DNA from 4 places in the Tuberibacillus sp. Marseille-P3662 genome. Region 1 is predicted to be linked to each of the others. Evidence: predicted binding sites of a transcription regulator. Region 1 holds the regulator's gene; each other region holds the start of a gene.
The links. The regulator LexA, encoded in region 1, represses DNA repair genes until DNA is damaged. The targets are predictions, from matches to a motif close to CGAACATATGTTCG.
Positions count from the first base shown of each region.

Region 2: uvrB (excinuclease ABC subunit UvrB) is a predicted target of LexA. The motif match lies at 4,123-4,136, and genes of this name have one in related genera.
Region 3: ruvA (Holliday junction branch migration protein RuvA) is a predicted target of LexA. The motif match lies at 5,085-5,098, and genes of this name have one in related genera.
Region 4: B9Y89_RS01680 (DNA polymerase IV) is a predicted target of LexA. The motif match lies at 4,630-4,643, and genes of this name have one in related genera.

Region 1 is NZ_FXBS01000006.1:1,083,489-1,091,177, reverse strand. Features, by position in the region: gene B9Y89_RS14100 (helix-turn-helix domain-containing protein) at 272-481, opposite strand; gene B9Y89_RS14095 (hypothetical protein) at 789-1,181, shown strand; gene B9Y89_RS14090 (hypothetical protein) at 1,312-1,500, shown strand; gene B9Y89_RS14085 (FtsK/SpoIIIE domain-containing protein) at 1,500-2,639, shown strand; gene B9Y89_RS14080 (helix-turn-helix domain-containing protein) at 2,626-3,279, shown strand; gene B9Y89_RS14075 (hypothetical protein) at 3,306-3,593, shown strand; partial or broken gene B9Y89_RS14070 (VOC family protein) at 3,929-4,208, shown strand; partial or broken gene B9Y89_RS14065 (DUF4256 domain-containing protein) at 4,215-4,385, shown strand; gene B9Y89_RS14060 (hypothetical protein) at 4,403-4,966, opposite strand; gene lexA (transcriptional repressor LexA) at 5,101-5,724, opposite strand; gene yneA (cell division suppressor protein YneA) at 5,880-6,170, shown strand; gene B9Y89_RS14045 (DUF896 domain-containing protein) at 6,388-6,624, shown strand; gene tkt (transketolase) at 6,795-7,689, shown strand, end outside.
Region 2 is NZ_FXBS01000003.1:257,966-265,654, reverse strand. Features, by position in the region: gene uvrA (excinuclease ABC subunit UvrA) at 1-2,031, opposite strand, end outside; gene uvrB (excinuclease ABC subunit UvrB) at 2,037-4,025, opposite strand; gene B9Y89_RS02755 (DUF2198 family protein) at 4,283-4,495, opposite strand; gene B9Y89_RS02750 (PDZ domain-containing protein) at 4,529-5,704, opposite strand; gene B9Y89_RS02745 (S41 family peptidase) at 5,810-7,273, opposite strand; gene B9Y89_RS02740 (murein hydrolase activator EnvC family protein) at 7,406-7,689, opposite strand, start outside.
Region 3 is NZ_FXBS01000006.1:462,082-469,770, forward strand. Features, by position in the region: gene B9Y89_RS10760 (methionine biosynthesis PLP-dependent protein) at 1-487, shown strand, start outside; gene metC (cystathionine beta-lyase) at 480-1,658, shown strand; gene B9Y89_RS10770 (M42 family metallopeptidase) at 1,850-2,884, opposite strand; gene B9Y89_RS10775 (YebC/PmpR family DNA-binding transcriptional regulator) at 3,058-3,780, shown strand; gene B9Y89_RS10780 (hypothetical protein) at 3,827-4,354, shown strand; gene B9Y89_RS10785 (BofC C-terminal domain-containing protein) at 4,498-5,010, shown strand; gene ruvA (Holliday junction branch migration protein RuvA) at 5,140-5,751, shown strand; gene ruvB (Holliday junction branch migration DNA helicase RuvB) at 5,766-6,767, shown strand; gene B9Y89_RS10800 (DUF2905 domain-containing protein) at 6,760-6,960, shown strand; gene queA (tRNA preQ1(34) S-adenosylmethionine ribosyltransferase-isomerase QueA) at 6,987-7,689, shown strand, end outside.
Region 4 is NZ_FXBS01000003.1:47,438-55,126, forward strand. Features, by position in the region: gene spoVAE (stage V sporulation protein AE) at 1-48, shown strand, start outside; gene B9Y89_RS01660 (DUF1657 domain-containing protein) at 61-267, shown strand; gene B9Y89_RS01665 (DUF421 domain-containing protein) at 292-1,152, shown strand; gene B9Y89_RS01670 (hypothetical protein) at 1,468-1,950, shown strand; gene B9Y89_RS01675 (hypothetical protein) at 2,348-2,977, opposite strand; gene B9Y89_RS01680 (DNA polymerase IV) at 3,349-4,581, opposite strand; gene B9Y89_RS01685 (ATP-dependent DNA ligase) at 4,852-5,712, shown strand; gene B9Y89_RS01690 (hypothetical protein) at 6,005-6,208, shown strand; gene B9Y89_RS01695 (hypothetical protein) at 6,630-7,689, opposite strand, start outside.

The DNA of each region.
Region 1 (7,689 bases):
CATCTTCCTGATATATTCGCGTATCCAATTCCTCAGATGGACATTTGACAACTCATTTTCATCCGTCATCCTTTTCCATATGATCCGGAAAACCGAGTAATCGTGTAGCATTGATTCTTTGTCTGACCTTTCAACTCTCAAATCGTTTTCCCGCATTTTCTGTTTTATCTGTTTGAGATCATCCCATATAGCTTGATTATGGATGCCCTTGCGTTCAAGTGTCTCTTTTGCCGCAGACACAACGATATATTTGTTTTTGAGTTCTAGCAGTTCAGTCGGCAGGATCATCAACTCTCACCCATATATCTTCGATTTTCATGTCCAGTGTTTCGGCGATCCTATAAGCAGTATCAAAATTAGGTGTTGTTTTATTATTAACTAATTGACTTAAAGTTCCTCGGCCTATATCCACTTTTTTAAGTAGATCGTTTTGCTGCATATCCTTTTCCGCTAATATCACTTTTAATCGACATTTATACATGTTTTGTCCACCTCTACATACTTACTTTCTACAAAAATACTGTTTGTCCTTCAAAAATTAATTTGGGTGGACAGGCAACGCCCAATCTTAAAGGCCATAGTATTTAACAAAAGCAACAACAAATGTAGCCACAAAGTCCACTACAAAATCATCTGCAATTGTTGCAACAAAAGTACCCTAAACAAATGTTTTAAAGTTGTCTTCACTAATCAAAACAGTAATTTTGCCAATTTGTTTAGAGGGGAGTGAAAGGAGAGAACGGAGATGAGAGTCGGAGTGATCGAGAGGAAAGAGAGGGGAGACTTTTATGAAATGCGGAGAACGATCGAATGTTTTTCAAATGAATTTTAAGTGGGACGGTCACGACTTAAAGGATGTCACCTTTGATATCGACCCATTAGATGTCCCACAAACATTCATTAGTAACATGAAGGCTTGTGGCGGCTTGTCAGACCTAAAAGTAAATTTAGAATCTTACCCAGAGAATCTATACAACCACAGCATTTTAGCCAACCCAGACATGATAAATAACTTAAAACCAATTGATTGGTACAACGGATATGTTTCTTATATGAGAAACCTGGGTGGTGAGGTGCTTGGAAATGACGGAATTGTAAGTCTGTACAATAACTACACATCGTTCATGCAGGAATTGGGCGGAAACATTCTATATTCAATATCAGGAGGAATGATTTCATGATCATAAAACTTGCTTTTTGTGCTTATTGTATCGGCTTAGGTTACGTGATCGGGTTTATTTGTGAAGGAAACCGACAAGAAAAGCGGATTAAAAGATATTACACCTTTAATCCGAGAGGGCGTGATTTAAAGTGATTGTAGCTGGTGTTGTCGGCGGTGTCATTATAGGGTGTGCATTTTGGGAGCGACATTTATTAAAGCGTGATCGTGTTGAAGATGCCCAGAAAATCAGTTCTATATTGCTTGTTTTACTAATCATTATGGGTCTATGCGGTGTTGGTTATTTGTTCATTAACAATCCGCTAGGGAGGTTTTTGTGATGATATTTTGTAATCCCCACAAACAAAAACTCAAGCGTGTATTTAGAAACGCTCATTTATACAAAGAAGTGTCTACTGGAAAAAAGAAATATCAAGTTTATCCTTATATCATTGATTATCGTTCCACTGAAGACAAAACAACATTTGTATTCACACTACCGGATGGGGTCGACCCAAAGCAAATTCAAAAGCAATGGTTTGTCTTTCAACAAATATTCGGTGACAACATCGACATTAGCGGAGAATATAAAAAGTTTGTCCTATCAATCCACAAATATAGTATGCCTAGTGGTGTTGAATATAATTTTGAGAATTTTAAACTAAAAAAATATGACTTGCCAATCATTTGTGGTGTGGATCGTCACGGGAAAATGCGATTATATGACATGGAAAACCATCCTCATTTATTGATAGCTGGTGAAACAGGATCGGGGAAATCAACTCAATTGAGAGCAATTTTAAGCACGCTTGTGAAACATTACTCATCGGACGATCTACGCCTTGTACTAGGCGATTTGAAGCGCTCAGAGTTTCATGTTTTCCGACGTTTGCCGCATGTGGAAGGCGTATGCACGAGCAGTATCACGTTAGATGGATATCTTGCATATGTGAACGATATACTGAAAAAACGCGGTGATCTTCTGGATAAACACGAGAAAGCGCATATCAAAGACCTACCGTTCCATTTGCCGAGTATTGTTGTTTGCATTGATGAGGTTGCGCTTCTTAAGGATGAAAAAGACATCATGAGTACGATCGAGGATATAAGCGCGATTGGCCGGGCGTTGGGCGTCTATCTCATTCTTTCTATGCAACGCCCAGACAGTGACATTTTAGACGGGAAATTAAAAAACAATCTCACTATTCGCATGGCATTTAAACACGCTGACAGGATCAATTCAAACATTACATTAGGGCGCACAGTTGAAAATGCAGCAGACATATCAATTAATACACCAGGTCGCATGTATATGAAAAGCGATGATATTGAGTTATTACAAGGACCATTCCTTGACTTAGAGGTTGCCAAGGTCATATTAGAACCGTTAAAAGTTCCAAAGTCGGCGAATCAGGATGAACAATCGTCTGTTGACGATAATCCTTTTAATGTTTTGGGTGATGACGATGAGACAACGTGACAAGGCCATTATCAAAGATTTAGAACGATTTAGGGTAATGACAAGGGATGATATTGCAACGCTTTATTTTGGAAATTTGAACAGCCCACGGACATCTGCAAATTATGTTTTGAAAAGGTTAAGACGTGATGGATATATTGAAGCTGACACTAATACAAGGCCGTTCATGTATTTTCCTAAACCAACCACTGTCAAAAAAGGATCGTCTAAAATCAGTCACTTTCTTAAAATTGTAGAATGCTATAAGGAAATGCGTAAAATTGGTGGTATCAAACAGTTCGAGGTCGAACCTAAATTTGGTGATAAAGGAACCATCGAACCAGACATATTTACTATTTGGCAGAACGCACCGTTTTTCATTGAAGTACAAAACTCATTGACTTATTCAAACAAAAATATGAGAGATAAATTGGAACGTTATAAAGCTTACAAACGTAGTGAATTGTGGAAAGAATTATCGTGGCAAGTGTACGGGAAAGAAGTATTCCCAACCGTTCTGATTATCACAGATAAAAATTACGACACTTCATTTGTGAATGATTTTAAGGTGTACCAAGCGAAAATAATATCAAACTTTTATCATCGCTTTTTCCCAAAGAAAAAGGTTATTAAATGGGATTTGTCGAATAGTGCCATTTGAGAAAATACTAGGGGGGTATATAGATAATGAAAGAAAAGAAAATCGTCGCTATTTTAATTTTGATAGTAGGGGCGATAGCTGGTTTAACTGTTGGGTTTAGTTTAAAACAACCAATGCCTGAAGGAGCGGACGATGCTTTAGGTTTGGGTGCAGTTACAACCCCAAACCCTTTGAGATGGATATACGCATCGTTTATTTTTGCAACGTCAGCAATTGTTTCAACTCTGTTGTTTTGTACTGCGGCGATACAAGAAAGTTTGGTTAGATCCCTAGATCATAACAGTAATAACGAAGTTGAAGAAGATATTGGGTAAAATTAAGGACGGAACCTCGTCGGGTTGCCGTCCTTATCTTCCGCAATATTGCATTCACCCGAAACACCCAAATCACCCAAGATTTCACCCAAGAAATACCCAAGAATATTCGATAGAGTATGAAATGATGTGAAAAATTTATTTTTCAATTTCCTTTTATATCAGTATTTTAATAGAGTTTGATTATATTTATTCGGTACAAACTCTGTTCCGCACGCAAGTACACCCGTGGGAACGCGATCAATATATGGCTACCTATTAATCTTTGAATCCCTTGGCGCTCAGGCGTCGAGGGGTTTTTGTTTTTTTTAGGGGGAAAAAAGGCAGAAGAGGCGATGAATTATTACACATCACTTATTGACGATTCGGATATTACGAGTATCTCGCGCTACGGAACAAACGAAGCCGGGGAAGCAGGAACAAATGCTTGCAACCTTTTCCTTAAAGGGGCAAGAATTTATGTGCATTAATAGTAATGTAACGCATGAGTTTTCCTTTACCCCTTCGTTTTCAATCTTTCTTACTTGTAATACAGAGGGGGAGAGATCCACAATATTTATGATAAACTTATCTTGGATGGACAAGCACTTATGCCGAGTCTGTAAGGGGAATTAAACGATAGTGAGAAATAAAATCAGCAATAAAAAGGAGTTGTCACTAGAACAACGTGAAGAATTACTCAGAGCATTAAAAGCCCGTTTTGAGAAAAACATAAACGGCCATAAAGGTCTTGAATGGGCTACAGTTCAGGCAAAGCTAGATGCTAATACTGAAAAACTGTGTTTGCTCAATTACGCTTCCATCAGGCACTAAAAGTGACCACCTTTTATTTTTAAAATTATCTTTGTAAACCAGTAAGAAATAAATGCAATCCCCACGTCTATAAGAAATAGATAAATGAGATTAAATCCTTTTCTAAGTTCTATGAATCCTAAATATTTTTCAATAGGTGCGAAAACAAACGAAAATATGGCACTTAATAATAATGTAAATAAATAAAAATTCTTTTTGTTATTGGTACAATATTGATATAGAAGTATAAACCCCACCGGAATTAACGATGCAGTCAAATTTAATGCATACGGTAACATAGGTAAAAAAAAGTATAGATGAACCAAGTAACGGCTACCTTCTAGTGCAATATCTGTAAATGTCCACAACATATTTACTGTATATCCGAAGAAAAATAACTCGAAAATTCTTTCTCGGTCCACTTTGAAATAAAGTAAGATTAAAGGAACCACCAACAAGGAAACAATAAACCAAAACTGCCAAGTTTCCATATTGGAATAGTGATTCCAGTAAGAAGAAATTAGTGAATTGAGTTGGTCACTTTTCTCATATATCTGGTTCCAATACTCGTTGTAATCCAATGACATTCCTCCGTTCTATTTATGCTCTCCTTAGGATGTACAACGATAAAATGCATATACCATAAATACTTTTAATCACAATTCAAAAAGAGGGTGTCACTAAAGCATTCCGGAATGCTTTAGTGACACCCTTTTTAATGTATATTTCGAAAAACACCAATGACTTTGCCTAAAATCACACAATCATTTAAAATGATCGGTTCCATATTTGGGTTCTCCGGTTGTAGACGAATATGCCCATCTTCTTTGTAGAATCGTTTAACCGTAGCTTCATCTTCTTCCGTCATGGCAACGATAATGTCTCCGTTATCAGCAATTCTTTGCTGTCTCACAATGACCTTATCACCGTCAAGAATGCCGGTGTCAATCATACTCTCCCCGGAAACATTTAGAATAAAGGCTTCATCATCTCCAACCATACTGGTTGGGACGGGAAAATACTCTTCGACATTCTCAATGGCAGTAATTGGTTGTCCTGCCGTGACTTTGCCGATAATGGGTACATCGATACTTGTCTGGGCAGGTGCCGTTGATTGATTCACATCTTCCTCCAACAGTTCAATCGCTCTCGGTTTGGTTGGATCACGTCTGATGTGACCATTTTTCTCAAGTCTCGACAAATGTCCGTGTACCGTTGAGCTTGAAGCCAATCCGACGGCATCACCAATTTCCCGAACAGAAGGCGGATATCCTTTAGAGCGGACTTCTTGTCGTATAAAATCTAAGATTGCTTGTTGCCGGTTTGATAGTTTCACAATTGGTCAACCCCTTGGAACAAATTTCATCTTAATAATAGTATAGCATGAAATTCCACACCATACAAACATTCGTTCGAAAAATCTTGACACAAACGATTGTTCCCATTAAACTTAAATTACATAAGAACATGTATTCGTTTAGGGGGTTGATGATTATGACAGTGATTAAGCGAGTCACAAAAACCTATTGTCTTTATTTCATATTTGGTATTTTAGTCATTCTTTCAATTTTTGAAGTTGCAGATCAATTGCATCCTGCTCAAGCGGGACAATTTAAAACTATTGAAGTCGAAGCAGGGGATACACTATGGGAGATCGGTGAAGACTTTCAGGATCAACATCATATGCCGATTAAAAAGTTCGTTAATTGGGTGGAAAGAGTTAATCATATTAATGCTTACCAACTCGATATTGGTGAAACACTTGTTATTCCAATAGAAAAGTAATTCTGCTTGCTTGAACGATCGTTTCCTTATGCGTTAAGCTAAGAAGAGTATTTTGCATTAATGGAGCTCTTTCTCGCTCCGTTAAGTACCTATATCACGATTTCAGCAGAGAAGAAAAGGACCATCGGCTAAAAGCTCGGGCGGTCTTTTGCAACCCCGATGCTAGCACGTCCTGTTCGTTCAACATAGTAAAATGATTGTAGAGGGAGATTTGCAGATGCTTTCTGAAGATAAATTAAATCGCATTTCTGAGCTCGGTCGCAAGAAAAAAGCAGAAGGGCTTACACAGGAAGAAAGTCAGGAACAGCAAAAATTGAGAGAAGAGTATTTAAAGACGTTTAGAAAAAACTTCAAGCAGCAATTGCATGGTCTTAAGGTTGTCGATCCTGAAGGACAAGATGTCACTCCGGAAAAACTTAAACAGAGTCAACGCCAATCTAAAGACTTTCATTAAAGTTATACAGCTCAAAGCCCAATTTCATATAAAATTGGGCTTTCAATGTTTACTGTAATATAAGAGTTATGATTAGATTTTGCAAAAGTTTATAAGTGATGAACGTGATGGTTTTGTGTTAAACTATATGATATGTAAGCAGTAAATATGAAGGGATGGTTTGGTTTAAGATGCAATCAATTGAACAAAAAGCTATTAATACAATTCGGACGCTATCTATTGATGCTGTTGAAACGGCTAATAGCGGACACCCAGGTCTACCTATGGGTGCAGCGCCCATGGCTTATACACTCTGGTCAAGTTTCATGAAGCACAATCCGAAGAACCCCGATTGGTTTAATCGAGATCGCTTTGTTTTGTCTGCAGGTCATGGCTCTATGTTGCTATATAGTCTTCTGCACTTAAATGGATATGATGTATCCATCGATGATTTAAAATCATTTAGACAATGGGGAAGCAAGACCCCGGGACACCCAGAAGTTGGGGATACACCAGGAGTTGAAGCTACAACAGGACCACTTGGTCAAGGCGTAGCGATGGCTGTCGGTATGGCAATGGCCGAACAGCATTTGGCTGACAAATACAATCGTGACCAATATGAAATGGTTAAACATCATACATATGCTATTTGCGGTGATGGCGACTTAATGGAAGGCGTTTCTGCTGAAGCAGCTTCACTTGCTGGCCATCTTAAACTCGGTCGACTTGTCGTTTTATATGACTCAAATGATATTTCTCTGGATGGCGACCTACATATGGCATTCTCTGAGAATGTTAAAAAACGGTTTGAAGCTTATGGATGGCAGGTTCTTCACGTTGAGGATGGCAATAATCTTAATGAAATTAATGAAGCCTTGCGTCAAGCAACTGAAACGACTGACAAACCGACATTTATTGAAGTGAAGACGACCATTGGTTTCGGCAGCCCGAATAAGTCTGGCACAAAAGACGCTCATGGAGCTCCACTTGGTGCTGAAGAAGTCACTGAAGCGAAGAAAAGTTATGAATGGGATTACGATGATGCATTTACAGTTCCTGAAGATGTTCAGCAACACTTTGCTCGTA
Region 2 (7,689 bases), on a different contig from region 1:
AACTCCCTTGATGGTTTTAAATGATCCTGGTTTTTCTTTGCGGCCATGAAGCTTCTGTGCCAAGCTCTTAAATAAAATATCATTGACGAGCGTACTTTTTCCCGATCCAGAAACACCGGTCACACAAGTAAAGGTTCCCAGAGGAAAATCAGCGCTGATATTTTGAAGATTATTTTCTTTAGCCCCCGTCACGCGTAAAGCCCTTTTCGTTGCTTGACGCCGTTCTTGAGGAACCGGGATGAACTTCTTGCCATCCAAGTATTGCCCAGTTAGTGAGGCATCATCTTGCTTTAATGCCTCCGGTGTCCCTTGGGAGGTTACCCAACCACCATGATCCCCTGCTCCTGGTCCAATATCAATGATTTGATCAGCCGCGAGCATCGTATCTTCATCATGTTCGACAACCAACAAAGTATTCCCTACATCACGCATATTTTCCAGTGTTCGAATCAACCGGGCATTGTCACGTTGGTGCAAACCAATTGACGGTTCATCTAATATATACAAAACACCCATTAAACGTGATCCGACTTGCGTTGCTAAACGAATGCGCTGGGCTTCACCGCCAGATAAAGTGCCCGCTGAACGGCTAACTGTGAGATAATCCAATCCGACATCGACTAAGAATCCTGTCCGGTTCGTAATTTCCCGTAAAATGAGCTGTCCAATAGTCTGCTCTTTTTCAGTTAAAGACAGCGATGAGAAAAAATCGCGGGAGTCTTTAATCGACAAGTCCGTTGCCTCACCTATATGTTTGCCTCCAACTTTTACCGCAAGTGCTTCCGGCTTCAAACGGTGTCCACGGCATTTCGGACACACTTTTTTTGACATGAACCCTTCCATCTGTTCACGAATAAAATCGGAACCTGTTTCGCGATAACGACGACTAATATTGTTTACGACACCTTCATAGTAAATCATATTTTCTCGAACTTGACCGCGATCGTTAGTATAGCGAAATAGAATACGTTCTTTGCCGCTTCCATATAAGATCTTATCCATTTGATCTTTCGGTAAGTTTTTGACCGGTTCGTCCATATCAATACCGAAATGGTTGCAAACACTTTCCAGCATTTGCGGGTAATATTGCGAACTGATCGGTTCCCAAGGGACGATCGCATGATTGCGCAGGGTCTTGTCTTCATCAGGTATAACTAAGTCCAAATCAACTTCTAACGTTGCCCCTAGACCGTCACAAGCAGGACAGGCACCGAAAGGACTATTAAATGAAAACAGACGCGGTTCCAATTCACCGATGGAAAAGCCACAATGTGGACAAGCATGGTGTTCACTAAACAGGAGTTCATCACCATCAATAATGTCAACAATGACTCGCCCTTCAGACAATCTTGCCGCTGTCTCAAGTGAATCGGCCAACCGTGATCTTATGCCGTCTTTTACAACAATCCGGTCGATAACGACCTCGATATTATGCTTCTTATTTTTTTCTAACTTAATGTCTTCAGCAACATCACGAATTTCGCCATCTACCCGTGCCCGAACATAGCCTTGTTTCTTAATGTCTTCCAATAATTTAACATGCTCACCCTTACGCCCGGACACAAGCGGTGCCAGGACTTGCATTTTTGTCCGTTCAGGCAGTTCAAGCACGCGATCTGCCATTTCACCGATGGTTTGCGAATCAATTTCAACGTCATGATAGGGACAAATGGGCCGGCCAATTCGTGCATACAGCAAACGGAGATAATCATAAATCTCCGTAACCGTACCAACCGTTGACCGAGGGTTTTTACTTGTCGTTTTTTGATCTATCGAAATTGCTGGCGACAGACCTTCGATGGCATCAACATCAGGTTTATCCATCTGACCGAGAAATTGACGGGCATAGGCTGATAAAGATTCTACATAACGGCGCTGCCCCTCAGCATAGATCGTATCAAATGCTAGTGAAGATTTACCTGAACCAGACAGACCCGTCAGAACAATCAGTTGATCACGTGGTATCGTAACATCAATATTTTTTAAATTGTGGGCTCTCGCCCCTTTAACGACGATGTTTTCCAAAGCCATTCAGGTCATCCTTCCGCTTTGAGCTCAATCATCATATCACGAAGTTCAGCAGCACGCTCAAAGTCCATATCTTTGGCCGCATCCTTCATGTTCTTTTCGAGATTATCTATAACTTTTTCGCGTTCCTTTTTACTCATCTGCTTAGGATCTAATTTAGATTGTTTTTCTTCATAACCTTGCTTATCTTCAGCTACCTGTGTAGCGCTAATCAAATCAGGAATTGCCTTTTGAATCGTCTGTGGTGTAATATCATATTTTTCATTATAGACCCGCTGAGAATCACGACGTCGATCCGTTTCTTGGATTGCGACATCCATTGACTTAGTGATGCGATCCGCATACATGATAACATGTCCACTCGCATTTCTCGCTGCGCGGCCAATTGTTTGAATCAAAGAACGTTCAGCTCGCAAGAACCCTTCTTTATCAGCATCCAATATAGCAACCAACGATACTTCTGGAATATCTATGCCTTCTCGAAGCAGGTTAATGCCAACCAGGACATCATATGTTCCCATGCGCAAATCTCTTATCAATTCATGCCGTTCAAGCGTCTTAATTTCGGAATGCATCCAACGAACACGAACGCCCATATCACTAAGGTAATCCGTTAAGTTTTCTGCCATTTTTTTCGTTAGGGTTGTCACAAGCACACGTTCATTCTTCTCAGCACGTTTGTTGATTTCCCCTAACAAGTCATCAATTTGGCCATCAATGGGTCGTACGTCAATGGTTGGATCAAGTAAACCGGTCGGACGAATGATTTGCTCGACTACCTCTGGGGAATGCTCCAACTCATAAGGACCCGGGGTTGCCGATATATATAAAATTTGGTTGATATGGTCTTCAAATTCTTCAAACTCTAACGGCCGATTGTCTTTAGCCGAGGGAAGACGGAAGCCGTGATCAACTAGAACTTGTTTTCGCGCTTGGTCACCCTTATACATACCGCGTATTTGTGGCAGCGTCACGTGTGACTCATCAACAATCATAAGAAAATCATCCGGAAAATAATCCAGTAAAGTATAAGGAGTCGAACCTGGCTCACGTAAGGCAACATGACGGGAATAGTTCTCGATACCCGAGCAGAACCCCATTTCTTCCATCATTTCCAAATCATAACGTGTGCGCTGCTCAAGTCGCTGAGCTTCCAATAATTTATCCTGCTCTTTTAAAGCTTTCAACGTATCTTGTAATTCAGCTTCAATATTTTTAATTGCCTTTTTCATCTTTTCTTCACGTGTGACAAAGTGTGAGGCTGGAAAGATGGCAACATGATCACGCGTCCCCATGACTTCGCCTGTTAACGCATCAATTTCCGTGATCCGGTCGATTTCATCACCAAAGAATTCAACTCTAATACAGTGTTCATCCCGGGAAGCCGGGAACACTTCAACGACATCACCGCGAACCCGGAATGTCCCACGGACAAAATTCATGTCATTACGTGCATATTGAATATCAACAAGTTCACGCAACATCGTGTCACGGTCTTTTTCCATACCCGTTCTAAGCGATAATAACATGGATCCGTAATCGGCTGGAGAACCCAAACCATATATGCAAGAAACACTAGCAACAATAATCACATCATCACGTTCAAACAATGCACTTGTTGCCGAGTGTCGTAATTTGTCAATTTCGTCATTAATACTAGCGTCTTTTTCAATAAATGTGTCTGTCTGTGGTACATAGGCTTCAGGTTGATAATAGTCATAATAGCTAACGAAATATTCAACAGCATTGTTCGGAAACAACTCTTTGAATTCACTATATAACTGTCCTGCCAACGTCTTATTGTGAGCAACTACAAGAGTTGGCTTATTCACTTCTTGTATAACGTTTGATATCGTAAACGTTTTACCTGTACCTGTAGCCCCCAGCAATGTTTGATGCCTTTTTCCATTATTAATCCCATCCACTAGCTCATCAATCGCTTGTGGTTGGTCACCTTGAGGCTTATATTTGGAACTCAATTCAAATTCCATGGTCAATCGCCTCCAATCTTTACTTACAGACATTATTATACCATAGCTTTCAGAGCAAATTCCAAGACATGACATCTATGTCCCATGAATATAACCTAATTATAGAACAAGCGTTCGAGATTAGCAACCTTTTTTAAAATACTTGTTTAATACACGATTGTTGCTTTGGGGCCGCATCCAAAATTTATAATTTTATAAAGCAGCCTTAATATAAAACAAGGATATCCCAGAAGTATAAAAGCGACTTAAGGGATATCCTGCTATTAATCTGAATGAATTTGCTTAGATAACCATACACCTATTAAGATGGATAGAATGGCGGGAAGCAAATACCATAAAGGATAATTAAGTTTATAAACCACTATACCAAATAATGCCAGAGCCAATAAAGGACCGACATAAAAATTGAAAGTGACTCTAATCACTAACACAGTCGCTATTCCTGGTACAAACAAAAATAATAGAAACGCCCACATGCCCATAATACTCCTCTATCTAAATTAAATCCTTTACGCCGATTTCACCCGACGTGAGGGTTCCAAAAACAACAAACCTATGTGATGCCAATCATTCTGATAAATCGTCCGTCTAACAAATCGCCGTTCATTTTGATAATCAATCATCTCCAACTGACAATAGGCCGCATTTATTTGTAAAGCATGATAGAATTCTTCTTCCGATTGAATCGGCACACCGTTAACTTTATGAACCACTTCTCCTATTTTAACCGCCATTTTTTCAGCAGGGGACCCCGGTACAATCCCAACAACCCGAAGACCGTTGCCTTCATCGACAAAGTAAAACGGCTGATTTTCCCGCTCATAATGGTGATAATAGACAAGCAATAGATGAAAGATAAGCGCAAACCCAGCTGCACAAGCAATCAAGACATGAAATTCGAAGACGATTCCTATCAAGACAGTAACGGTTGTTATCAATGTTGCCAGTCCCATCAAAACCCCTGTCCGCTTAACAGCTTGTTCAGGTAATGTATGGACAATAAGCTGCTGTAAGCCAATACCTACAGGGAACAACAGAAAACTAAACGAATCCCCTGATGCTAAAGGCCACCAACCTATATCCAAACCAACTGGCCCCCCTGGCACAAGGAATACCATAGGCACCACCCAATAATGGCTCACCTCATAAGCCCCGACTTTCTTCCCCCTTCTACTATTAATCAAACGAGGTGAGGGGAGTTTGCTACCCCAAATGATTGTTAAAAGACATTCAGATAGCAGAATAACGACCAAAAAGCCACCCAATGACTGAAGGCCAGTGTTCTGAATACCGTCAATCAGATGATTAAGCCAAGCCATATGGGTTGTCCAATCTGGAAGCAGCATAGACACAAATATCGTAAGAGCAAAGGCGACAGCCGGTGACGCCAGCCTAAATTGTAAAACGAGGATTAGAAACATATAGAATCCCATAAATAAGATAAATACTCCTGGCGCTAAGGCAACACCAAGCCCTATTAAAACAGCTGTCGCGAACATTCCAACCAATAATCCCGGAATCAGGTTCGTGAACACGACATTAGCTGCACCATAGACTTTTATCCCAAATGATAATCGTTCCCGCTTCACACGCTGGAAAGCTCCCAAAAATGAAATGAGAATTAGCAAATAGAAAAATGGATTGATGAAGATGGATAGTAACCCTTTAATTATATCTATAAACATGTTGTCTCCTCCGTCAAGCATTGTCACTAAGTTTCTTAAACGAAAAAAAGATACCCGTACACATGCTTACGGATATCTTTCGACACACAAGAGCTAACATCCTTCTTAGCCTTGATTAATTTTATCTAGCAAAGTATTAACCCCTTGTTGTAGCTGCATATCATTCTCAGGTTGATCAATCGCGTTAAGGACCTTCATTTCTAATTTGCTGGCCGTTTTCTGATCAACTGAACCATTAACCTCCAAGTCATTGACTTTTTGAAAGGCTCGAACAGCATCTGCCGTATCTTTACTATAGTAACCATCAGTGCGACCTGGACTATAGCCAAGACCTTTCAGCATTTTTTGGATGTTGCTGACTTTGTCATTTGTATCGTCATAACCGAGTACTTTGCCCTCTTTTATGGAGGTAGGATGTGTGTAATACATAGCCGATTGCTTGAACTTATTCGTTGGTTCGATCCCTTTTTCATGAATCCAATGGCCTTTTGGCGTTAACCATTTACGAACGGTTAATTTAATTTCACTGCTATCTTTAAACTGGGCAGCCAATGTTTGTACCGTTCCCTTACCAAACGATTGTGTCCCAATAACGGGGTAACCGCCGGCCTCTTTTAGAGCTCCTGCTAAAATTTCGGATGCCGATGCACTGCCTTTATTTATTAGAAGTGCCATTGGATAAGATTTACCTTCACCTGATTCAACTTTATAGGATTGCGTCTGACCCGCACGATCTTGGGTTTTGACAATGGTTGAACCTTTAGGCAATAGGATGTTACCTATGTTCAGTACACTTTCTAAGTAACCTCCGGGATTGCTCCGGACATCGATGAGCAGCCCTTTGATATCCTGACTTTCAAGTTGTTGTAAGTGTTCTTTAAATGCTTCATCAGTATTTTCATTAAATGAAGTGATTTCGATATAACCAATTGGTTCCTTCTCTTTCGTGATCACACGGGATTTAACCGTCTCCACTTTGATCTTGCCCCGATCGATATCAAAGTTGATAGGTTCACTAACACCCTTTCTCTTAATACCCAATTCCACAGTTGTCCCATTTTTCCCTTTAATTTTCGAAATAGCCTTGTAAAGACTCATACCCTTGATAGAGTCACCATTCACTGTGACAATTTGGTCTTGCGGTCTGAGACCTGCTTTATCAGCAGGGGTTCCCTCCATTGTAGTCATAATAGTCATGGCACCATTAATCATCTGGACTTTAACACCAATCCCTGAGAATGAGGATGATAACTGTTGTGAAAATTGTTTCGCTTCTTTAGAATCCATGTACGTTGAAAACGGATCATCCAACGATTCAATCATGCCTCTAATCGCCCCGTTATACAGATCTTTTTTGTCCACTTTCTGAAAATACTTTTCAGAAATGACATCAGCCGCCGCTTCAACCTTCTGCAAATCAAATGACTCTCCATCCTCATCACTTAAATGAATCTCGGATTCAGAAGATTGACCTAAGTCGAATACATTGATGGCCGCATACGATCCCGCTGCACCAACGATAAGACAGACTACCATTAGCAGGGCAACAATCTTGCCGGTAAATCTCATATCTCTGCCACTCCTTGTAAGAAAAAGCATCACATCCTAACAGATGCGATGCCTACCGTATTCAATCAGCCCAAGGCTGTCCAACTATTGATATTATACTATATGACGAATGGTTGAAAAGTATGACGCTGATTACGGAAGATAATTCAATGGATTAACCGTACCTGGATGTGGTGGTGGCGTCCACTGACCTTTATAGATTTCAAAATGTAAATGTTGACCCGTCGACTGACCTGTCGATCCCATCCATCCTATTTGTTGACCTTGTTGTACCTTCTGGCCCTTGCTCACCATTGGGCGACTACGCATATGAGCATAGACTGTTGTATATATGTTCCCATTTATTCTATGGTTAATAAATGCAACATTGCCATAACTACTAGAATGATAAGCTCTAGCGACAACACCGGATTGGG
Region 3 (7,689 bases), 620 kb from region 1:
GACCAAGAGCGAGGAAACGGGTGAACAACTGGCTAGCTATCAGAATGCTGCAGGTGCCGTCTTATCACCGTTCGATTGTTGGTTGCTTATGCGCGGTATGAAAACATTAGGGCTGAGAATGAGGCAGCATGAAGCGAATGCGAAACGGATTGCTCAGTTTCTTCAAAAGCACTCGGCCGTTAAAGACGTTCTTTATCCGGGCCAAGGTGGTATGCTTTCGTTTCGTTTACATTCGGAAGATGGTGTGGCCCCGTTTCTCGAGCAGTTACAAGTGATCGCATTTGCTGAAAGTCTTGGCGGTGTTGAGAGTTTTATTACTTATCCGGCAACACAAACACATGCAGATATTCCCGAAGCGATCCGTATTGAACAAGGGGTATGTAATCGACTCCTTCGTATGTCTGTCGGTGTTGAATATATTGATGATTTGCTGGCTGATCTTGATCTGGCCTTGCAAAAACAGAAAGAGGTGATCACTCGTGGGTGAAGCAACTTATTGTTTTCAGACAAAGCTCTTGCATAATCAACATAAAGTCGATCCGAACACGGGCGCAGTCAGTGTCCCAATTCAACCGGCATCGACCTTCCATCAGTTTGATATGGATCATTTTGGCCAGTACGATTACAGCCGGTCAGGCAATCCAACAAGGGCAGCTTTAGAAGATGCGATTGCTGATTTGGAAGGAGGCGTTCAAGGTTTCGCCTTTGCTTCAGGCATGGCTGCGATTTCAACAGCCTTCATGTTACTTTCGCAAGGAGACCATGTCTTGCTTTCAGAAGATGTCTATGGCGGCACATATCGAATGACCTCCGAGGTGCTAGGCCGTTTTGGTATTGAGCACACGTTTGTGGATACAACTGATATAGAAATGGTGGCCCGTCATATTCAAAGCAATACAAAAGTCATTTATATTGAAACACCCTCAAATCCATTATTAAAAATTACGGATATCCGTGCTGTGACAGAACTAGCGCAGTCTCATGGTTGTTTGACATTTGTTGATAACACCTTTGCTACACCGGCTGTGCAGCGTCCACTTGAATTGGGTGCTGACGTTGTTTTACATAGCGCGACCAAGTTTATCGCAGGGCACAGCGATGTTGTGGCTGGTTTGGCTGTTGTTAAAGATCAGCATCTCGGTGACCAGATTGCTTTTTTACAGAATTCATTTGGAGCCATTCTCGGCGTGCAAGATGCGTGGCTTGTTTTGCGCGGATTAAAAACCCTGCAGGTGCGTATGAACCAGTCAACAGCATCCGCTAAAACCATCGCTGCTTTTCTAGAAGAACACCCCAGTGTCGACAATGTCTACTATCCTGGACTCGCGTCAGATCCAGGCCGCGATTTACATTTAAGTCAAGCTAATGATACTGGTGCTGTACTTTCTTTTAGTTTGCACGATGAAGCGGCCGTTCGCCAATTGACAGAACACATGCAAATTCCGGTGTTCTCAGTAAGTCTCGGTGCCGTTGAATCCATTTTGTCTTATCCGGCTAAAATGTCGCACGCCTCCATGCCAGCTGTCGAAAGGGAGAAACGAGGCATTACGGACGGATTATTGCGTCTTTCTGTTGGACTAGAAGATCACGATGATTTAATTCAAGATCTAACACAAGCTTTATCAGGTGTGGAAGCGGCTGCTGTCTCGAAGCAGTAGCTTTAATACTTAAGTTACGGTACAAAAAATCGTAGTTAGGCACCTTTCTTTTATCAAAAAAGGGGAACGAAAGTGAAAGTGTAAGGAGCATAATTTGAAGTAAGAAATAAGAAACAATATCGATGTGAATCACAGATAAAAGAAGTGTCTCAAAGGTATTAATTAATACCTTTGAGACATCCTTGTTCATGTTATTGTGTGATGTAATGAGCCAAAAGTTGAAAGGTATTGTCCAAGGCGTCAATATGAGTGCGTTCCATGCTGTGGGAAGCGTGAACACCGGGTCCAACAAGTGCGCAACGGATATTGTTGCCGCCTTTAAGTGCGGCTGATCCGTCTGAACCATAAAAAGGATAAATGTCAACAGCGTGATTTAAATTTTGGTTTTTGGCAATATTGATGAGTTGGGTCGTCATTTCATAATCATACGGGCCTGATGAGTCTTTGGCACAAATCGAAACATCATATTCCGTACAAGACAAGTCATCACCCATTGCCCCCATATCAACCGCTATTAATTCACGAATATCTTCAGGAATATAGGCAGCCCCATGACCGACTTCTTCATAAGTAGTAATGATGATTTTTAGCGTTTTTTCAGGCGTGATGCTATTATCGCTCAGCCATTTTAACAAGCCAAGCAAGACACCAACACTTGCTTTATCATCAAGATGCCGTGATTTAATAAAACCGCTCGGCACGACTTGGGTTCTTGCATCGAAAGAAATATAATCGCCGACATTGATACCTAGAGCTTTGACATCCTCTTGACTCGACACTTTTTCATCAATTCGTACTTCCATAGCTTTTTCATCACGATCCTGGCTCTTAGCTCCTTTATAGACATGAATAGATGGCTGGTTCGTTAAAATTGTACCTGTGTATGTGCGGCTGTCACGTGTATGTATTTGGCAATACTCACCTTCAATAGCGTGCATCATAAACCCGCCGACAGAGGTCAATTTCAATGTCCCATCAGATGTGATCGAACGAACCATAGCCCCTAGCGTATCTACATGACCACTGAGACCGAGAACATCGGATTGTTTTCCAGGTACCGAAACGATAAGATTGCCTTTCGGCGTTGATTCCCATTGATAACCCAATGAATCTGCTTCATGGATGACGTGATCCAAAACTTCTTGACAAAATCCGCTAGGACTTGGTGTCATCAGCAACTTTTTTGTTATATCTACAACATAGTCACGGTTCATATTAATGTCCACATGCAACTCTCCCTAATCAAAAAGTTATGACACATTTAATTATAAGAATCCGGTTCGAAAGTTGCAAATGGATATTGACAAATTGCGATAAATAGTAGTTACCCCTCGGAAAAAAGCGTTAAATGTATTATAATAGGCATGATGAGCTTTCTTTAAAAGGAGTCGAGAAATCAATGGCAGGACATTCAAAATGGAAAAATATCCAACATAGAAAAAACGCTCAGGATGCCAAGCGCGGGAAAATTTTTATGAAATTATCTAAAGACATTTTCGTGGCCGCCAAAGAAGGCGGCGGTGATTTGGAAACCAATGCTGCTTTGCGGACCGCGGTCGATAAAGCAAGGGCAAATAACATGCCCAATGACAATATTAATCGCGCCATTAAAAAAGGAACGGGTGATTTGGATGGTGTCACCTACGAACAAATCACTTATGAAGGGTACGGCCCTAGTGGTGTCGCGATCATGGTTGAAGTATTAACGGATAATAAGAATCGCTCCGCTTCTGACATTCGTCACGCCTTCTCCAAACATGGCGGCAATTTGGGCGAAGATGGTTGTGTGGCGTTTATGTTTGATCGAAAAGGTGTGATTGTCATTGAACAGAGCAAAGAAACGGATGAGGACACGCTCATGCTCGATGCCATTGAAGCTGGCGCTGAAGAAATGGAAACTGAGGATGGCTACTATGAAGTGACAACCGAGCCGGAAAACTTCAAGGGCGTCCGTGATACATTAACAGAACAAGGGTATGAGCTGTCGGATGCTGAAGTTACGCAAATTCCGCAGACGACGACCTCATTGTCAGATGCCGATCGCGACAAGTTGAATAAACTCATTGAAACACTGGAAGACAATGATGACGTCCAAGATATCTACCATAATGCAGAAGACTAACAGGCTTGACGGATCCCCCTCTTACGAACTTGTTAGGAGGGTTTAGATGGAAATTGACAATAAAGTTGCTTCAGTATTATTTATCAGCGGTATCATTGAAATGATCGCCGGTTTGTTTATTGGTATTGTTTTCGGCCGTATTGAAGTAACATATGAGGCCTTTAATTATTATTTGGCCATACGGTGGTGGGGAGCCGGGTTTATATGCGGTATGATGTTTATTGGCTTTGCAGAAGTCATTAAACTACTGTACAGCATCAATTTACAGTTAAATCACGATTCTTTAATAGAGAAGGAACAAACGACTGCAGCTATTCACGGTAACCGTGTTGAACAAGACATAAAGTATCACCAATGGGAATTACCAGAGTTCGACAAAATAAAAATTAAACAATTATTTAGTGATGCAACTTCAGAGCTCGATATCATTGAAACGCCATTCATTAATTTCGTGTTAGTTATATTAGATGATAGGTATGAATTAATTGAAACAGGTGGTTTTAACCCTAAAATTATTCCTAAAGATCGTTGGCGGACAGAAATATTGAATTGGTTTGATGAAAACTTTAAATGACATGGGAAAGAATGACTTCATTCAGGGCTATTTCATCTAAGATATTTCCATAATACAGAAGAATAATACGTGACGGAATATTAACCTCTTACGCCGTTAATAATAGTTGTGGAACAATAATCTTGTGATAAGAGGTGATCGATTTGTTCCGGCTCATATCCTCAATTTGTGTGTCGGTTTTACTAACCATCAGCCTATCGTTACCCGTGTATGCCCACGGTCAAACGTCCCATGCCGGTTCAAAATCTGGACCCTTGATTGTTAATCTTCATTTAAAGAAAACCTTCATCGACGGCGTTCAGATTCAAAATACAGTCAAGAAAAAAGTAATGTCTATGGAGGATCTTTGGACGACGTACTCGGATTGGCAGTTGGTTGACCAACGCAAAGGAAACGTCTATTTCAAAAAAAAGGTGGATGACTTATCCCCGGTGTCAAAAGCAGTCGGGATCTTGGGTTTGAGTGATAACGAGACGCTAACTTTGTATAAAGGGAATCCGGATGATCAAACGATTATTCAAACCTTCTATCAAATTGACACAAAAGAGCTTCAAGTCAACATGAGGAAACAATTGAAAGAAGGCATTCGCATCAAAAATAAACAAGACTTCAAGCATGTCTTAAAAAAACTTCAGCAATATGCTCAGTCATCATAAGGAGCCTACATTGTAGGCTCCTTTTTTTTACTGCCTAAAGTCACGTTATTATTCATATTAGATTACAAATCAAACGAACATATGTTATGATATTAGCTAGCATTTATACATAATTGGGTGAGTCTATCAGTGTATGATTATATAATAGGAACCATTAGTGATGTTACACGCGAATACATTGTTGTTGATCATGATGGCATCGGTTTTCAAGTTCATTGTCCAAATCCGTTTGCTTTTAGGCAGCATGCTGAAGCTATAAAGGTGTATACCTACCAACACGTCCGCGAGGATTTTATTGGCCTTTATGGATTCCAAACCAGAGATGAACGGTCATTATTCATTCATTTATTGGGTGTGTCAGGCATCGGACCTAAGGGAGCATTAGCCATTCTTGCTACGGGACAACCAGCTGAAGTGGTTCGGGCGATTGAAAATGAAAACGAAAAATTGTTGACGAAATTCCCGGGCATTGGCAAAAAGACAGCACGACAAATGATTTTAGACCTTAAAGGGAAATTTGTGGAAACGTATGATTTATTGTCTGAAGATGAAGCAAGCACAGTGTCTATCCAAGGATCAAGCCCAATGGTCAATAGCGCATTGACAGAAGCTGCTGCAGCGTTAGAAGCCTTAGGCTATTCCGAACGGGAAATAGGTAAGGTTCGTCCTCAATTAGAAACGAAAGATTTAGATGCTGAAGGCTATATTAAAGAGGCCCTCAGACTTATGCTCAAAGACTAGGAGGTGTTAGCCTCATGGAAGATCGTATGCTTTCCGGTGAAGCGGTTCCTGAAGAAGTCGTGGACGAAACCAATGTCAGACCTCAAACGTTAGAAGATTACATCGGGCAGGAACAAGTCAAAGATAATTTGAAAGTGTTTATTGAAGCGGCCAAACAGCGGCAGGAACCATTGGATCACGTTCTTTTATATGGCCCTCCTGGTTTAGGTAAAACAACTTTATCGATGATTATTGCGAATGAGCTCAATGTTAACCTGCGGACAACATCAGGACCTGCGATTGAACGGCCGGGTGATCTGGCGGCTGTGTTAACGGCCTTGGAGCCCGGGGATGTTCTATTCATCGATGAGATTCACCGACTGAATCGGAATGTCGAAGAAGTATTATACCCGGCGATGGAAGACTTTTGCCTTGATATTGTTGTCGGGAAAGGGGAAACGTCACATTCGGTACGTTTAGATCTTCCACCCTTCACACTCGTGGGCGCGACAACAAGAGCAGGATATTTATCACCGCCGTTACGTGACCGATTCGGCGTTGTTAGTCGTCTAAACTATTATACGCATGATGAATTGGCCGTGATTGTTAACCGGACAGCCGGCGTATTAGAAGCTGCTATTGAAGACGTAGCCTCTGAAGAAATTGCTAGACGTTCACGCGGAACTCCTAGAATTGCGAATCGTTTATTAAGACGGGTGCGTGATTTTGCTCAGGTCAGTAACAATGGTGAGATTGACCATGCGATCACAAAGGAAAGTCTGACACGTTTGCAAGTGGATGACTGGGGGCTGGATGGTGTAGATCATCAACTTCTCCGGGGCATTATTGACCATTTTCAAGGCGGACCTGTTGGATTGGATACGATTGCGGCGGCGATTGGTGAGGAGCGTCACACAATCGAGGATGTCTATGAACCTTATTTAATGCAAATTGGGTTTTTACAACGGACGCCACGGGGAAGAATGGTAACCAATAAAGCGTACCAGCACTTGGAGGTTCCTAAACCCGATGCCTAATATGGGAAAATGGCTGATGATCATGGGGAGTATGTTATTTTTACTTGGACTGGTGTGGCAGCTTATTGGTAAGCTGCCAGGCGATATTGTGATTCGTAAAGGTCATACAACGTTCTATTTTCCTATCATCACATGTATTGTTATCAGTGTGGTGATGTCCCTGTTATTCTACATTATTGGCCGCTTTAAATAGCTGACAACGAGAGAGGACCTTGTTTTATGGATATATCGATGTTTGATTTTGAATTGCCGGAGGACTTGATCGCGCAAACGCCTTTGGAAAACCGTGAAGCGTCGCGATTAATGGTGCTTGATCCAAATCGAAAAACAATGGAACACAAGACGTTCCATGATATAACCGACTTTTTAAATCCTGGCGACTGTCTGGTGTTAAATGACACCCGTGTGATTCCGGCTCGTTTATTTGGGGTGAAAAAAGACACGGGAGCCAATATTGAAGTATTATTATTAACACAAAAGGAAAGTGATCGCTGGGAATGTTTGGTAAAACCAGCTAAACGGGTGAAAGAAGACACTGTGATCACTTTTGGTGACGGCCGGTTGCAAGCCGTTTGTGAAACGGAGCTTGAAGAAGGGCGCCGTGTACTTAAAATGTGTTATCAAGGCATATTTAATGAAATTTTAGATGAACTGGGAAATATGCCGTTGCCACCTTATATCAAGGGGCAGTTGGAAGATCAGGAACGCTATCAAACGGTATACGCGAAGCACAGAGGCTCGGCAGCAGCCCCGACAGCGGGTCTTCATTTTACAGAAGGGTTATTGGACAGGCTGCAGGCAAAAGGTGTACAAATTGCTTACATCACTTTGCATGTAGGTCTGGGCACTTTCCGCCCTGTAAAAGTGGATGAGGTTGAATCTCATAAAATGCATGCTGAATACTATGATATGCCGGAGCAAA
Region 4 (7,689 bases), on a different contig from region 1:
ATCATTTTCGGGATGATCGGTGCTTTACTATTCAAACCTAAAGGTTAAGGAGATGAAAAAATGACGGTTGCTTCCCAAGTCAAACAAAGCCTTGCCAGTTTAAAAGGGGCAGAAGCTGAACTGTCCAACTTTGCCCTAACAACGCTAGATGAAAAAGAGCGAAAAGCGTATCAAGAGGCAGTTAACGCGACAGAAAAGGTAATAACAGACTTAAAACAACGCGTTGGAGATTTGGAGAAAGAAGAGTTTCAATACAAAGGATTCTAATACGTTGTGAAGGAGGCCAGTCTTATGCCGGAATGGATCAATATACTGTTGCGTTCTCTGTTTATTTTCGTCGTCTTATTTGTGATGACGAAAGGATTAGGAAAGAAACAGTTAACTCATCTGACATTTTTTGAGTATATCACAGGGATTACGATCGGAAGTATTGCGGCCGCCATCTCTATGGACATTGAGTCGAATTTGTTTCATGGTTTGATCAGCATGGTGGTTTGGGCACTCGTTCCGTTGGCTTTCTCGGTGTGGTCATTGAAAAGCAAAAGCTTCCGTGATGTTGTCGAAGGCAAAGGGACTATTTTTATAAAAGATGGTAAAATTTTAGAGGATAATCTAAAAAAGGAAAAGTTCACAACCGATGAGCTGTTGACGCAACTGCGATCCAAAAATATTTTTAAAACAGATGATGTCGAATTTGCGGTTCTTGAACCGACTGGGGAGCTTGATGTTCTTTTGAAAAAAGAAAATCAGCCGTTAACACCTAAGGATATGGATATGTCTGTTCCTGCGATTAAAGAGCCTCAAACGGTTATTATGGACGGTAAAATACAGGATGAGCCTTTATCAACCATTGGTTTGAACCGGGGCTGGCTTCATACAGCCCTAGACAAGCAAGGTGTCGCTCTTGAAAACGTGTTTTTGGGACAGGTCGACTCATCCGGGCAGTTAACGGTCGATCTCTATGACGATAAAATTCAAGTTCCTTCCCCGCAAAAAAAGCCGTTGTTACTGAATACGCTTAAAAAATGTCAGGCTGATTTGGAAACGTTTGCGCTTGAAACAAAATCCGAGCCAGCCAAAGAGATGTACACAAAGAATGCAAAAGAATTGGAAAAAGTTTTGGATAAGGTTACTCATTTATTGAAACAATAGAGGTAACCCATTTGGTTGATGTGTAAAAAGGATTTTTACATATCCAGACGTCCCCTCTTTTCCATTGACCGCTCTTTAAGAGTGGTCTTTTTTAATCTGTTCACCATGACAAGGTCATCCATCGGTGCATCGGCAATCAAGCGGACGTCTTCCCCAAACAATCGCGGTTGTGCGGCTTTGATTGACGTCCTCTATGCGGAAATAAACGTACCAGCCATACGAATGTATCGCTACGATATCACCTACCTGTACCCTCCTCAATGAATGGTTACACTAAACATATTAAAGCTTTATTTAAGGCGAATATCATTTATTTTGATAGGATTGAAACTCCCTTTAAAAGCGAAGGAAAAATTTTTTGAGTTTAGCGGTAAGCCATATCCTAACTCCGTTTTTTCTTATAAAGGTATAAATATAGATATGTTGTTCAATACTACAATCGCCATAAACTCAACAAACCTTTTTGGTGGAGTGGGGCTTGACGGAAATGGCGATGTCCTTGCAAATGGCAATGACCCGGAAGATGTTTTATATACTTTTGCTGCTTTTTTATCGGAGTACGGTTTAACAAAGAAAATATCAAAATCGGCTTATGGGATTATTACCAACGGTCACAGGCTATTGAAATTATTATGGGACATGCAAAGGTATACAAAACGTTCGTTTTTGATATGGTGGTCGCTTTTCAGTAGGAATGGAGTAACCCCTGTTTTGAGGTTTGAAGGCTGGCTGGGTGAATCGCCGCAGGCAGAGGGCAAAGCCCTCCTTCTTTTGTGGTCGTTCTTTTCAGCGTCATGATCTATGGTGTAAGTCGGGTTTTTTGAACGGACGCACAAGGCGGTTCGGCAGGTATAATGGGGAAAAACAAGCCGAATAACCCGTTTTGAGTATGTTCGGCTTGGCAACATGCCAACCCCTTGCATGGAGAAAAGCCTCAAAGGTTAGACCCTCATATTTGCAGTGAGCTTAAAATAGATGGTGGATAATCCATTTCATTGCAAAATTCAATGTGTCGTTTTTCAAAAGGTAACCAATAAAAACCTCAAGGTGGTCATCTTTTATCGGGTTCATTAAAAAGAAAAGGGTATGCGATTGACTGTCAATTATGCCTTCACAATGATGCTATTATTAGCAGTTTGGAAGTCATATGCCAAATGCCATTGCCTTTGTAGGCATAAGGTTAATCTTTTGATCTTTATTTGCTTGTGTGTTCATCGATCCATTGCTTAACGGATTCGGTCATTGTTACCGTATGATCTTTAATGTCTTCCATGATCATTGTGACGACATGACCAAAGGATATAGTTTCATAAGGATTATGCCGATTAATGTATTTAATGATCTCACGCAGCTGTTTCATTCGTCCGGGATCGAGTTCCTTGTTGACATGCATAGCCACCAAACTGTGAAAAACATCGGTGTTTTTTAAAGCCAATTCCAATAACAATCCCGTTGCTGAAGATATTGTTAAATCTAATGCATAGGCCAATCTAGCTAATTGATCATAATCTCTTTGGGTGAAACGCATGGTGATTCGTCTTTTGGTTATACCTTTCTTCGTTTGATACTTTTCATTTACAAGCTCCCCCGTATAAAGGGTTTGATTGTTGGCCCAATAATCACGTCTGAAGTAATCGGACAGGTATTCAAGAACGGGATGAGCATATAGACCCCTTTTGCAAATCGTGACGCTGACATCTTTCATGGGCGTATCTGTGATGTAAGATAGTCGGCTGATTGTTTCGTAAAGCTGAATGGCAATCGTTGGTTTGATGTCTCGTTTTTTATCTGAACGGGTCTTCCTCTTCGCTTCGACACTTATCACTATCCCTCACTTAGCTTTTGGACACTGTCCCTGTGTCCTAGACTTAAGTTAATGCTTATGAGGGAGGACCCTTCATTTATGTATCCTTAGGACAAAGAAATAACTGGATATAAACCCAGTTTTTATTTAAATAACTATTTCTTTCTTGAGGGAATCCCGTATTTTTTACCGACCTCTTGGCAGCGCTTGGCCACTTTTTTAGCTTCACTTTTTGACATATTGACGCCCATATAGACCATCAACTCCTTTACGAGCCAGTCTGGTCAGAGGCCAATGGATTCATACACACCAAATAGGTGGGACAGTCATAAACGCCCCTATTAGCTTTTGGCCAGGTGTTAATGGGTCGTTGTCATATCATCATCCCCCGATTATTTATAATGGCCACCTATTTTAGCCGATCGCTCAAAGGTTTGACCGGCAGCGGTTAGTGAAGCGGCCCTGACAATAGCGGTATGGCCATATTTATGATAAATCGTATCTAGAGCCTGATTAAGCTGATGTTTTTTATTTGTCGCTTCAAAAAGACTTAACTGAATGTTATGACCCTGTTGGAGTTGTGATAAGGTCACACCAAGGCTACGGATGGGTAACCGATCCCAATACAAGTGAAGCAAATGATCAGCTGCATGGTAAATATCTAAGTCAAAGTCAGTCGGGGACGTGAGTTTGATTTGTCGATGAAACCCCGTCGGCCTATCAAAGTCCGCACCCCTTACGCCTACTGACACAGTATGGCCAGCATAGCCCTTAGCTCTTGCTCGCCGTGCCACCTCCTGGCTTAATTCAAGCAACACCACTCGAACGTCACTCAATGTGTCATAATCTCGGGGCAAGGTCATGTTGTGACCAATGGCTTTTTGCCCGTCATGCGTTTGGGTTGTCACAGGCGCAAAGTCACGGCCATTGGCGGTTTGCCATAATACCTGACCGTTGATGCCCCATCGCGATTGAAGCTGTTGTAGGGGGAAGTTCGCTAAATGACCAATCTGACGGATACCCATTCGAATGAAATGACGTTCCATGCGGTGACCAACCCCAAAAAGTTTCCCAATCGGCAGTGGCCAAAGTTTCTCTTGCATGTTGGATGCATCAAGCTGAAAAATACCATTTCGATTCTTTTTGGCGAAATGATCGCAGGCCATTTTAGCCATAACCTTATTTGGACCCATGCCAACCCGAGCATAGACCCCTGTCACAGACATAATCCGTTTCTGAATCTTCGTCGCGATCTCAAAAGGGTTACCAAAAAGCCTTTGGCTGCCTGTCACATCTAAAAATTGCTCATCAATGGAGAAGGGTTCGACCAGATCCGTAAATTGCTCACAGATCTTTGTGATTTGTAACGACATATCAATGTATCGTTGCATTCTTGGACGCCTCACGACAGCTTGGGGGCATTTTTGTTGGGCTTTCCATAGGGGTTCGGCTGTTTCAACACCGAACTCTTTAGCTATAGGACAAGCAGCTAGAATAATGCCGCTTCGTCTCTCTGGATCACCGGATACAATAACGGGCTGGTTTTGTAATGTCGGATCATCAGCCTTTTCAACGGAAGCATAAAACGACTGCATATCAACAAGGAAAATCACGCTGTCTTTCATCATGAACCTTCTTTCAATAGAAACATGTGTTCTATTGATCATTATAGACGAATACACATTCGATTTATACATAAAAATAAAACTTCTCATTAATTGGCGTGAATTAGTCTTAAATGGCGCATTTATTTGAGGGCTATTTGTCGTGCCAAGTAAGGCGGAAAGTTTGGCTTATATCAATCATATGGATTGGAATAATACCTTAAAACACCAAGAGCGTTGGGCTAACAAGATGGCTTCAATCTTTGCTAAACTTAGCCTAGGTGAGACATCATGTTTATAGCACCGATGCTACTTGAAACAAGCAAGCACGCATTTGATCATGCCGATTATATATTTGAACCTAAATTTGATGGCTTCCGAGCCATTCTAAGCGTTAAACAGGGTATGACGACCATTTATACCCGACATCAAACCGTTGTGACTGAACGCTTTTCCGAACTTTTAAATGGATCGATAAGTGATGATGTCATTCTTGATGGCGAAATCGTTTGTTATGATCCAGAAACGCGAAATGTTGATTTTGAGCTTGTCATGAATCGTTTCTCTACGAAACATCCGGAAAAGGTTAAACATAAAAGCCGATCCTTACCATGCTCATTCATGGCTTTTGATGTTTTGTATTATCAAGGGAAGGATTTGCGAAGATTACCATTAAGCGAGCGAAAAACGGTGCTTGACAATGTTCTGGAAGATCACGACTTCATTCATCAAACACCTTATGTTGTAGGAGAAGGGAAAAAGCTTTTCAAAACGATCCAAACGGCCAACATGGAAGGGATATGTGCTAAGCTATTTAATAGTCCTTACCAGTCTCGTCGAAGTCCGAATTGGCGTAAGATCATCAACTGGAAGCATACCGAGATATATCTTACCGGTTACCTTAAAACACCGGCATTTGGATGGCTTGCAGCCATCAAGACTAATAACAGGCTTAAGCCTGTTGGCATTATCGAACATGGTCCGTCAAGAACGGAACGTCAGTCTTTCTATCAAGCAGCCGAACCCCTTGTCACAGATGAAGATAGCAAAACCGTACACCTCAAACCGGCCATCCGTGCCAAAGTCAAATTCCGAAATTGGACAAGGAAAAGTATGCTACGGTCACCGGTGTTTGAAGAATTTATTTTATAATCCTGCTGCATTTTGTGGCAGGGTTTTCTTTAACCCATTTTTTGAGCAAATTAAAAGCGTCAATTTTGCAATGAAATATGTTTTAAGGTACTACCCATCGTCTCAATGCAAAATTGGACGCCTATTAAAAGACACGTTATTCGACAAATGCGCCCGTTTGTTTAAGTATATTTGTTCACAAACTTAAAGGTTTTAAGACCTGCCTCTTTTCTTTCTCTCAGTTATTTTTTAGAGTATAAGTTTAAATGCCTTTACAAATAATACCCCTATAACAAATTAGGGGGTTAATAAAATGGCAGAAGCACCCACAAGTAATAATGCTATGAGCACAAGTAATAATGGAATGAGTACATCTAATAAGATAAACCTTTCAGGTCTTGGTATTGGAGCAATTGTACTAACCACTGTTTATACGGCGGTTTTGGCTTCGCAGTTAATGGCTACCAAGCATAAAGTCAATTACCTTTATTACAAAGAATTAACACAAAATAAATAGCGAATTATAGACGGTGCTTTTTTCACCGTCTTTTATTTAAATAAAACAGAATCTGAACTAACCTGCCCGTTACTTTAAGTACATTTCTTCACAATCACCATTTATCCTAACATAAAAAATCCATTTGCTTTACGAGCGTTGCTAAACAATCTGGCCCGTTAACGGAAGATCCATGGCCGGTTTTATGATGGAACTTTATTTCCATCCATAGGAAACCATGAAGGTTTAAAAGGTTGCCTTAAGGCAACTAAATTACATTTGCATTCTAAGAATCATAATGTCTTTCCCATATGATTTTATAACTTCGTAAAACAAAAAATAAACGGAATATAAATCCATTTTGATGAAAATAGAGTCGTTTACTTTTAACGTCTTTAAGCCGCACTTTGCTGTTGAGAAATGCGGCCTTTTTTAAATTTAATTATTTAGTAAGATTTCTTGTGAATACCCAACCGGTTAATTCTGACCCAGATTCATTTGTATACTTTATAAAAGACCAATTTCTTTTTTTGTGAAGAATTATAACCGGTTTGTTCATATCTAAAGAATCAATCTTTCCACTTTTTATTTTGGAAGAAAGAAACACCGGTGTCTCCCTAGAAGTAACTCGAACCTGAGTAAGCATTTTTTCCGGTATTTCATATTCGTGTACCAAATTGATCTTAATAACTTTTGCATTTTGTTTGGGTTTCACCTCAGATAACTGTACCTCATGTAAAACTTGATTCTTCATTACCTCATCAACGGCTGGTTGCAGAACAAACATATAAAGTGAAAAAAAGATGCTTAGAATAAGATATATAAAAGGCTGCTTCTCCGCTAAGGTTTTCCGGGATTCTAAAATATAGGTAGCCCACGAGTTTAATTTGGACCAAATACCGACAGGGTTATCATTTAATTCTTGATTTAATTCTCCATTTAATTTCTCTATATTCTGCTTAGAATCGGACTGAATGCTTTGATCGTAATCAGCCACATAAAGGTTCGAAATTTGATTGATATTTTCCAAAAAATCATCTGGAATCCCTAAATTAACAGATTGTATAAGTTTTGATGCTTCTTGTAAATCTTTAGATTTTAATCCTATATTTGAGAGATTATTTATACGTTTTTGTAACTTTGCTATTGAACCTGTCGCGACAAGAGAATTTATTCTCTTTCCGATTAATGCTGCGTCTTGAAAAGCTTTTGACTGTAGCCCTATCTTTTGAAAATCATCCATACGTTTCTGTAACTTCACTATTGAACTTGTTGCAGCGAAAGGATTTATTCTCTTTCCGATTAATGCTGCGTCTTGAAAAGCTTTTGACTGTAACCCCATCTTTTGAAAATCATCCATACGTTTCTGTAACTTCGCTATTGAACTTGTTGCAGCGAAAGGATTTATTCTCTTTCCGATTAATGTTGCGTCTTGAAAAGCTTTTGACTGTAACCCTATCTTTGGCAAATTATCTATACTAATCCTCATTTCCACAGGGTAT